2 regions of the Shewanella psychrotolerans genome follow, and region 1 is predicted to be linked to the other one. Evidence: riboswitches for the same ligand, from Rfam matches in the RefSeq annotation. Region 1 holds a riboswitch; the other holds the start of a gene.
The links. Region 1 has a riboswitch for cobalamin ahead of K0I62_RS03510 (ABC transporter ATP-binding protein). Riboswitches for the same ligand answer to the same signal wherever they lie in the genome.

Region 1 (4,471 bases):
GGCTCGGAGGCGATAAGGTTAAGGAATTTTTGCATTACCTCGACGCCATCGAGCATGCCTTCATCCATATTGATATCGATGATCTGGGCACCGTTTTCTACCTGTTCGCGGGCAACTGACAGCGCCTCTTCATATTCTCCAGTTTTAATCAGGCGTAAAAATTTGGCCGAACCCGTCACGTTGGTACGTTCACCGACGTTTAGAAACAGTGAGTTTTCATCTATGGTGAGTGGCTCTAAACCCGATAGACGACAGGCGACGGGAATAGTCGGTAATTCACGGGTTTGATGTGCAATCACCGCTTGGCGAATGGCGTTAATATGCGCAGGGGTTGTGCCGCAGCATCCACCAATGATATTGAGAAAGCCTTCTTGTGCCCATTCACCGATAACCTCGGCCATCTCCTCTGGGGTTTCATCGTAGCCACCAAATTCATTAGGGAGTCCGGCATTAGGATGCGCCGATACGTAACATTCGGCAATTTTTGACAACTCTTCAACGTAGGGACGTAGCTCTTGTGGGCCAAGGGCGCAGTTAAGGCCAATCGACAGTGGCTTAACATGACGTAGCGAGTTGTAAAAGGCTTCGGTGGTTTGTCCGGTTAGGGTGCGACCGGAGGCATCGGTAATGGTGCCTGAAATCATAATAGGTAAACGCTGACCTATCTCATCGAAAATACTTTCAACGGCAAACAGCGCGGCTTTGGCATTGAGGGTGTCGAAGATGGTTTCCACCATGATGATGTCGGCGCCGCCCTCGATGAGCGCTTCAATCGATTCGCGGTAGGCTTCAACCAGCTGATCGAAGCTGACATTGCGATAACCAGGATCGTTGACATCAGGGCTAATTGAACAGGTGCGGTTGGTGGGGCCAAGAACCCCGGCAACATAACAAGCACGACCTGTTTCTGCGCTGACCTCATCTGCGGCGGCGCGGGCAAGACGTGCACCTTCAAGATTGATTTCGGCGGACAGTTCCTGCATCTCGTAGTCAGCCATGGCGATACGAGTGGCGTTAAAGGTATTCGTCTCGATGATATCGGCACCAGCGAGCAGGTATTGTTTATGGATATCTTTGATAATGGCTGGTTGAGTCAGTACGAGCAGATCGTTATTGCCTTTAACATCGCAGGGCCAATCTTTAAAGCGCTCGCCGCGAAAGGCTGCTTCCTCAAGCTTATGCTCTTGGATCATGGTGCCCATTGCGCCGTCGAGGATCAAGATCTGCGATTTGAGTTGCTCGATGATCTGCGGTGCTATCTGTCTTACATGATTAACAGGGGTATGGGTCGCCATAAAGTTTTACCTATTTTTACTAACTTCTAACTACGTCATTGCAGGGAAACCATCGTTATGAGGTTAATGCAGTGTCATTCAGGGTACGATAACGCTTGCTATGTTCACTCGGAAGTATAAACGTATAGACGTCTATACTTCTTGCCTATACTAATCGACTTATAGCGCTTAGGGCAAGTCAAAATAGTATAACCTTTGTGGACTCATAACCTAGCTATGTTATTCGTTATTTAGGCAGTGAAGAGACTGTAGCGATGCAATTGATTAAATGGATATGGCAATGGATTTTTGTAAATTACTAAAAGCTGAATCATCATTTATTGCAATGTATTATCGGTTAAGAGTATCCTCCTCAAGTATTACACTCAAGCTAGTCGATGCTGTTTTATATGACTCAAACAACGCTGTATTTGATGCGTCATGGCGAATGTGAAGGTGGAAATCTGCTGCGGGGCCATTGCGATATTCAGCTGACCGAAATCGGTTTTGCGCAGATGCAATTGGCTTATGCGAAGCTACCCGAAGCCGTTGACAGAGTAATGAGTTCGCCTTTAATCCGTTGTGCCGCCTTTGCTGAACATATCGCCAGCAAGCGGCGAATGAGCATCAGCTTTGATGAACGTTTAAAGGAGATCTACTTTGGCCGTTGGGATGGCCTTGAAATTCCCACTTTACATGAAGATCACGGCCAAGAGTTAACGGCTTATTGGCAGGATCCTTGGCGGTTCCCTTTACCTGAAGCTGAAGCCATGTCAGCCTTTGAGCAACGTCTCGATGGGTTGGTGGATGAGCTGGTCAGTCTTTATAGTGGCGAGAAGCTGCTACTTATTACCCATGGTGGTGTTATTCGTTATTTAATGGCTAAGGCGCTAGGGGTGATCAAGGCAGTAGGCTTTTATACGCAATTGAGCCTTGAGTATGCCAGTGTGGTGAAAATTACTCATTATAGAGATGAGGATGGCAAGGGTTTTTGGCGACTGCATTGGGGCTGAATCATAGAAGATAAGCGATAAGTGTCAGTGCTGGTTTGATGTCGCGATAGCTAGTGCTTGTCTCTTGCTTGAAATACCGCATAATAACCAACAATTTTTAGGTGTCTTTCAATAGCGAAATTTCAGTAGCGAAGATGCCGAGAGTAAGGTGTTGAGATTCGTCTCTAGTCATGAGTCGAGTAACTTAAACTTAATAGGGAATTGGGAAGGCGATCAGCCATAAGCCCAAACTGTGCCCGCAACTGTGAGTGTGTTAAATAAGGCGAGTACCTTAGGTTAACCACGAGTCAGGATACCTGCCTTACTTTATAGCCTTATGACTCAAGCGGGTGACTTGAGGGAGCTACTCATGACCATTACATTTGGGGCGGTTGCCCTGTCTTTATCTTTTGCCGCGCGATACCTGTGCATTAAGGCCGCACCTTGGGTAGGTGTTTGTGACTAAAGACGTTACCGCCTTATCCGCTAAAGGCATATGCTGGCACAGCGGCGAACGCCAAATTTTGTCTGATGTCAGTGTGCAGCTGTCTCAAGGTAAAATGCTTGGGATTATCGGTCCTAATGGTGCGGGTAAATCGACCCTATTGCGTTGCCTCTATCGCTATTTGACCCCTAGTCGAGGCGATATCTGCTTATTTGGTCATCCTGCGAGTGAGCTATCCGCTAAGGAATTTGCACGGCAAGTGGCTGTCGTTTTACAAGATACCCCCCATCATTTCGATATGACGACGGCGCAATTGGTGACCTTAGGGCTCACGCCCCATAAAGGCGCATTCTCCTTCACAAGTGAGCAAGATAAGGTGCAGGTACGTCATGCGCTTGCAACTGTCGGTCTGAATGAGCTGGCTAATCAATCCTATGAGCAACTTTCGGGCGGTGAGAAACAACGGGCATTGATCGCTCGTGCCATCGTCCAGAAACCTAAATTATTGATCCTTGATGAGCCAACAAATCACCTTGATATTCGTTACCAAATCCAGATCTTAGAACTACTGCGCTCGTTAGATATTACCGTGGTGATCTCTATTCACGATCTGAATTTAGCCAGTGCCTTATGTGATCAATTATTGCTGCTTAATCGAGGCAGAGCGGTGATCCAAGGCTCGCCCGCAGAGGTGCTGACCGAGCAGCAGATTGGCGAGGTTTTTGGCGTATGCTGTCAGGTATTGCCTCATCCACAACATGGCAATCCGCAGATTAATTATTTTTACGGTTATCGCCATCTAGGCGATCAAGGTGGCGCGGCCTGTGGCTCATCCATAGAAGCTAACCCTGCCAATAGCAGATATTTGGGACCGCGCGATCTGAAAGGGGACAAGGTTAAATGATCACCGAGGTAATACGAGGCTCCTTGGGCACAAATAAGCTAAAGCGAGTCATGTTGTTTGTGGTATTGATTGTCCTCTTTTCTCTGTTAACCCCCATTTTAGCGGCCAGTTTTGGCGCGGCCGATATAGGGGTAAAACAAGTTATTGATGCCATATTAGGGGGGATAAATGGTGAGTCTAGTGGCACTGTAACCTCACGGATTGTGATGGAACTACGATTGCCTCGTATTCTGCTGGCCTTTATCGCGGGCTTTGGTCTGGCGATCGCTGGCGCAGTATTGCAAACCGTTACCCGTAACCCGCTTGCCGATCCCTATTTATTTGGGATCTCTTCTGGGGCTTCGTTTGGTGCGGTATTGGTGATCACCCTACTTGGTAACTCAAATGCGATGTCGGGCACACTGCCTAGCTCATTGATAAATAGCATTAGCTTGCCCATTGGTGCGTTTATTGGTGCGGCGCTTTCTGTGTTGATGGTACTGGCACTGTGCGGCCGAGCCATGAGCACTCAGATCGAGCGCATGTTGCTTTCTGGAGTGGCGGTATCATTTATGTTTGGCGCACTGACCAGTCTGTTGCTCTATTTCTCCGGTCCTCAAGCGGCGGCTTCTGTGCTGTTTTGGAGTCTGGGGAGTTTTGCTAAGGCAAGCTGGGCAGGGCTTAGTTTGCCTTTTGTGGTGATAGGTTTAGCCACGGCAATCATCTTGCTCTCTAAACGCCAGATCTTAGCCATGAAGGCCGGTGATGAGACCGCGCATACTTTAGGTATTAATGTACAGGGGTTGCGCCTAGGTATGTTGCTGCTTTGCTCTTTAATTACCGCCGTGCTGGTGGCCAATTGCGGCGGTATCGGTTT
Region 2 (4,471 bases), 260 kb from region 1:
ACAAATTGGCACTATGTTTTCGGCTGAATTTGTACCACAGCAGGAATTTCTCACCAGTTGGTCGTCACTCTATTGTATTCAGGCTTTCAAAGGGTTAGCTAATGCCATAGAACCTGAGTTGTTTCTCGACACCTTTGCCAGCAACTATCAACAGATTTGTGAGGGCGAGGTTAAGTATCAAAAACTGGGGGCATCATCGATTGAGGGAAAGCAGAGCTATAGTGCAATGCTGACTTGCTCAAAAATGCCCCATACCCATAGAGGCGAAAGTAAACAAGATGTGGCCATGGGAGAAATCGGTCATTACACAGTGATAGCTGGCGCAGACGATCTGTTTTTGTTACATCGTTCAGCTCGAGGGGATGATTTACTTTCGGCTACTCATTTTTCGGTTACGCCGCCACTAAAAATGGTGGCTGATATAACCACTTTGCGTTAGTTCTATTTTTATTTCTGGTTCGGTTAGTTGGCCTGTTTTCAGCGATGGCTGTTGGTGATTAGACTAGATTGAGCTGTTTTACTTACCAATAATTTACTTATTGGTGTGATTTTTTATTGCGCTTTTCATCTGTTATCTAAAGTCAATAAAGCTTCACAAATCTCATTGTCATTAAAATTAAATTAAAGTTTTTAATTATTTAATATATTATTGACGTGCGGTGGGGTGGATGGAGCTATTGCATAACTCTTGGATCCTTATTGGGTATTTATTACATATTTTACGTAAACAAAAGGAATAATATGGAACATTTTATTGGTGCGTTTAAAAAGTTTGCTGATTTTACCGGTCGCGCACGTAGAACAGAGTTTTGGATGTATATTCTGTTTTACTTTATCTTTTATATCGCGTTGGCTGTGGTCGATGGAATATTAGGGACCTTTGCATTAACAGGTATATTCTCTTTAGTTATGTTGATCCCGAGTTTGTCTATTTCGGCGCGACGTTTACATGATACTGGTCGTTCAGGTTGGTGGCAGTTGCTCTGCCTTATCCCACTTATTGGCGCCATTGTGCTGATTATTTTTTATGCACAAGATAGTGTTGAAGACAACGAATATGGTGGCAATCCGAAAGCATTCGCTGCGGCTTAACCATACATCATTATTTTTAAGGAGGCTTAGGTCTCCTTTTTTATTGCCTTTGCTTGCTATTTAATAGCTTGATTCTTGGCAGAAGCAGTTAGACATTTATACGTGTAGACGTCTATAATGCCCCGTTCTTGAATAGTCGTTAGTGATTTTCTACGAAATATAATATTATTGATGACTAATTAAAGACAACCAAATTCTAGTTAATCTTTTGTGGTGCCCTGATACGTGTTATGCGTAATAGGGATAATCGGGAAGCCTGTGAAAATCTGGCACTGCCCCCGCAACGGTGAAAGGTGAAAGTTGGATGCGTTTACGTTAAGCGTTAAAAAAATCCAATCTTGTCGTATAAAAAGTGATTCACTTTTTGTACTTATCCTCAGTCCGGAGACCGGCCCTAAAGGTGATTTTGAGATTTCGGCGGGCAGATCTCGAAATGCGATAACTCTCACCAGCACTTGGTGTTATTTACCGTGACTTCTTGCCCCGTTTCCCTTTTAGGAGTTAAAGGAAAATGGGTACAAAACCTACAACAATTGCCGTATTACTCGGTGCAATGTTATCTGTTTCTGCACCACTTCAGGCGGCAGAAGCGACTAACCAAAATGCAACTCAGATTGACGAAACCATTACGGTCATCGGTCGAAGCGAATCAACCCCATTAAATATTGCTGCCAATGTTAATGTGATTGACGCGGCTGCTATCGAGATGGGTGGCGCGACCACCTTGACAGATGTATTGCGTGGTCAAAGCGGTATTCAAATCTCAGATTCAAATTCAGGTGCGGTGTTTGCGATGCGAGGTTTTAGTGCTAGCCAAGCAGCAAACAATACCTTGATCCTTATTGACGGTCGCCGTCTTAATAATATTGATATCGCTGCACCTACGATCAATGCTATTCCACTTAATCAGATTGAACGGGTTGAGATTTTATCGGGTAGCGCAGGGGTGCTTTATGGTGACCAAGCGGTAGGTGGCGTGATCAATATTATTACTAAAGCGCCAAATGGCGCTGGTGGCAGTGTTCAAGTGTCTGCTGGTAGTTTCGATACTTATGAAGGCCAAGCCGAAGGCTCAGTTGCTATTAATGACAGATGGCGATTATATGCGGCTGGCAGTTACAACCAAGGTGACAATTATCGCGACCATAATGCTAATGAAACTTCATCTGTTTTAGGTCGTCTCCAGTACCGTGATGATCTGCAAGAGTTTTTTGTTGAAACGAGTTACTACGATAACCATCGAGAACTTGCGGGTGATTTAACATTGGAGCAGATAGAGGATGACCCTCGTCAGTCAAATGCTACTCTTGTAGGCGCTCCCGATAGTTATATGCATGAGATGACAACAGCAGCCAGAACTGGATATCAACGTCAACTTAGCGAGCAATGGGCGCTACAGGCTGATTTAAATTATTCAGACACTCTGATAACGGGTCTTAATAGCTGGGGAACGGCCAGAAAAGATACTCGTTCACTATTAGAATTTATGCCTAAAATTATCGCGAATATAGCGACAGACAGTGGCATGTTGAATCTCGTTACAGGTGTCGATTTGAGTCGTGGAGAGTCTGATTTCAGCAGTGGACGCAGCAATGTCCAAGAGCAAGTGAGTGCTTACGTACAGGCTACTGTCCCGCTCACTCAAAGTGTCAGCTATGTGGTTGGTGGACGTTACGCCGAAGTAGCTGATGATCTTGTTGATCCCCAAGCGTATCCCGATGGCGTAGATTTAGATCAGGATGCTCACGCATTTGAACTTGGTCTTAACTATCGCCCAACAGCGAATCATCGTCTATATGTTCGAGCCGATGAAAATTTCCGCTTTGCAAAAGTTGATGAGCAAGCTTATACACCTGCAAGTGTCGTAGGGCTTAAGCCGCAAACGGGTCGTTCTTATGAAGCGGGTTGGGACTGGATTTTCAGTGGCAATAGTTTGCGTGTTAGTGCGTATCGCTTAGATTTGGAAGATGAAATTGTATTTGATTCCAGCGCTGAAACCCCAACCGGTGGAAGCTTTCCTGGTGCCAACGTAAACGCTGATGCATCGCGTCGCTATGGTGTGAGTTTGGATTGGGATTGGCAAGTGACCCAAGCAGTTCAGTTAGGTGTTGAATACAACTATATTGATGCCGAGTTTACTGACGGGATCAATGATGGCAAGTCGCTATCTTGGGTCGCTGAGCACAGTGGTCGTGCTTATGTTAGTTATGATATCTATGAACATTTGCAGCTATTTGCTGAAGGAGTCTATACAGGTGAGCGTTTCATTGAGGGCGATGACGGCAATGTTGACCCTAAACTCGATGACTATTTGCTAACTAATATAGCGCTTAACTATACCCGCAATGCGTGGCTAGCGAGTTTACGTGTTGATAACTTATTTGACGAACAATATGTCAGCGCTGGTTATTATAGCGCTTGGGGTAATGGTTATTATTCAGGCAGTGGACGCGCAGTGCGTTTAACGGCGAGCTATCGCTTCTAAAGGCGTTGATGTTGAGCTAACGGCTAAACCGATCCCAATACAAGGCCTAATGCCAGATCAATAGATAAAAAAGCCAGTCAGCTTTACTGACTGGCTTTTTTTATGCCTGTTGGTCATGATGGCATCAACACCATATCTCAATAGATATAGATCGAGGAGACTGTTAAAGATGAAGTTGAAATGGTTGCTGGTTGTGGCGGCGCTGGTTCTCATTGGCGTGTTCTGGCCAAATAGTCATCGAACATTAGCGCCACTTTCTCCTGATGCTAATATTTTGGCCTTTGGCGATAGCTTAACTCAAGGCGTCGGTGCGTCGAAGGGAAGCGATTATCCTAGCGTGTTAGCCAGATTAACAGGATTAAATGTGATTAACGCTGGGATTTCTGGTGAAACAACTTCTGAGGGGCTAAGACGGTTTGCAACTGTACTGGATGAAACCGCGCCCGAGTTGGTGTTGCTGCTTGAAGGCGGCAACGATTTTCTGCGCAATGTAGATGAACAGCAAGTAGAAGCTAATCTTGCTTTAATGATTGAACAGGCACAAAGTAGAGCGATTACTGTGGTATTAATCGCAGTTCCGCAAAAGAGTCTTTGGCTCGAACCTGCTAAACTCTATTCTCGTCTTAGCGATAAATATCAGCTGTTATTAATTGAGGATTTTTTAACAGATCTGCTAAAATTACCAGAGGTTAAATCCGATACGATTCACCTTAATGATGCAGGATATGAACGCCTTGCTGAACATATTGAGTTGCAACTTAGGCAAGCTGGCGCATTGTGAATTTTGGCCATCGTTTGGTGCATAGACTCTCCAGCGGTATAGCGTCATCGAATTGTAAAGTGACAGAAAGTTGTCATCTTACGGTGTTAAAGCACTAGATTTGATTAGTGCTA

Region 2: it holds a riboswitch for cobalamin, as region 1 does, so the genes downstream of both, K0I62_RS04610 (TonB-dependent receptor) here and K0I62_RS03510 (ABC transporter ATP-binding protein) in region 1, are expected to answer to the same signal.

Annotation. Positions count from the first base shown of each region.
Region 1 is NZ_CP080419.1:784,907-789,377, forward strand. Features, by position in the region: gene metH (methionine synthase) at 1-1,295, opposite strand, end outside; gene K0I62_RS03505 (histidine phosphatase family protein) at 1,685-2,287, shown strand; cobalamin riboswitch at 2,429-2,594, shown strand; gene K0I62_RS03510 (ABC transporter ATP-binding protein) at 2,725-3,615, shown strand; gene K0I62_RS03515 (FecCD family ABC transporter permease) at 3,612-4,471, shown strand, end outside.
Region 2 is NZ_CP080419.1:1,040,701-1,045,171, forward strand. Features, by position in the region: gene K0I62_RS04600 (hypothetical protein) at 1-439, shown strand, start outside; gene K0I62_RS04605 (DUF805 domain-containing protein) at 742-1,092, shown strand; cobalamin riboswitch at 1,287-1,503, shown strand; gene K0I62_RS04610 (TonB-dependent receptor) at 1,604-3,577, shown strand; gene K0I62_RS04615 (arylesterase) at 3,747-4,358, shown strand.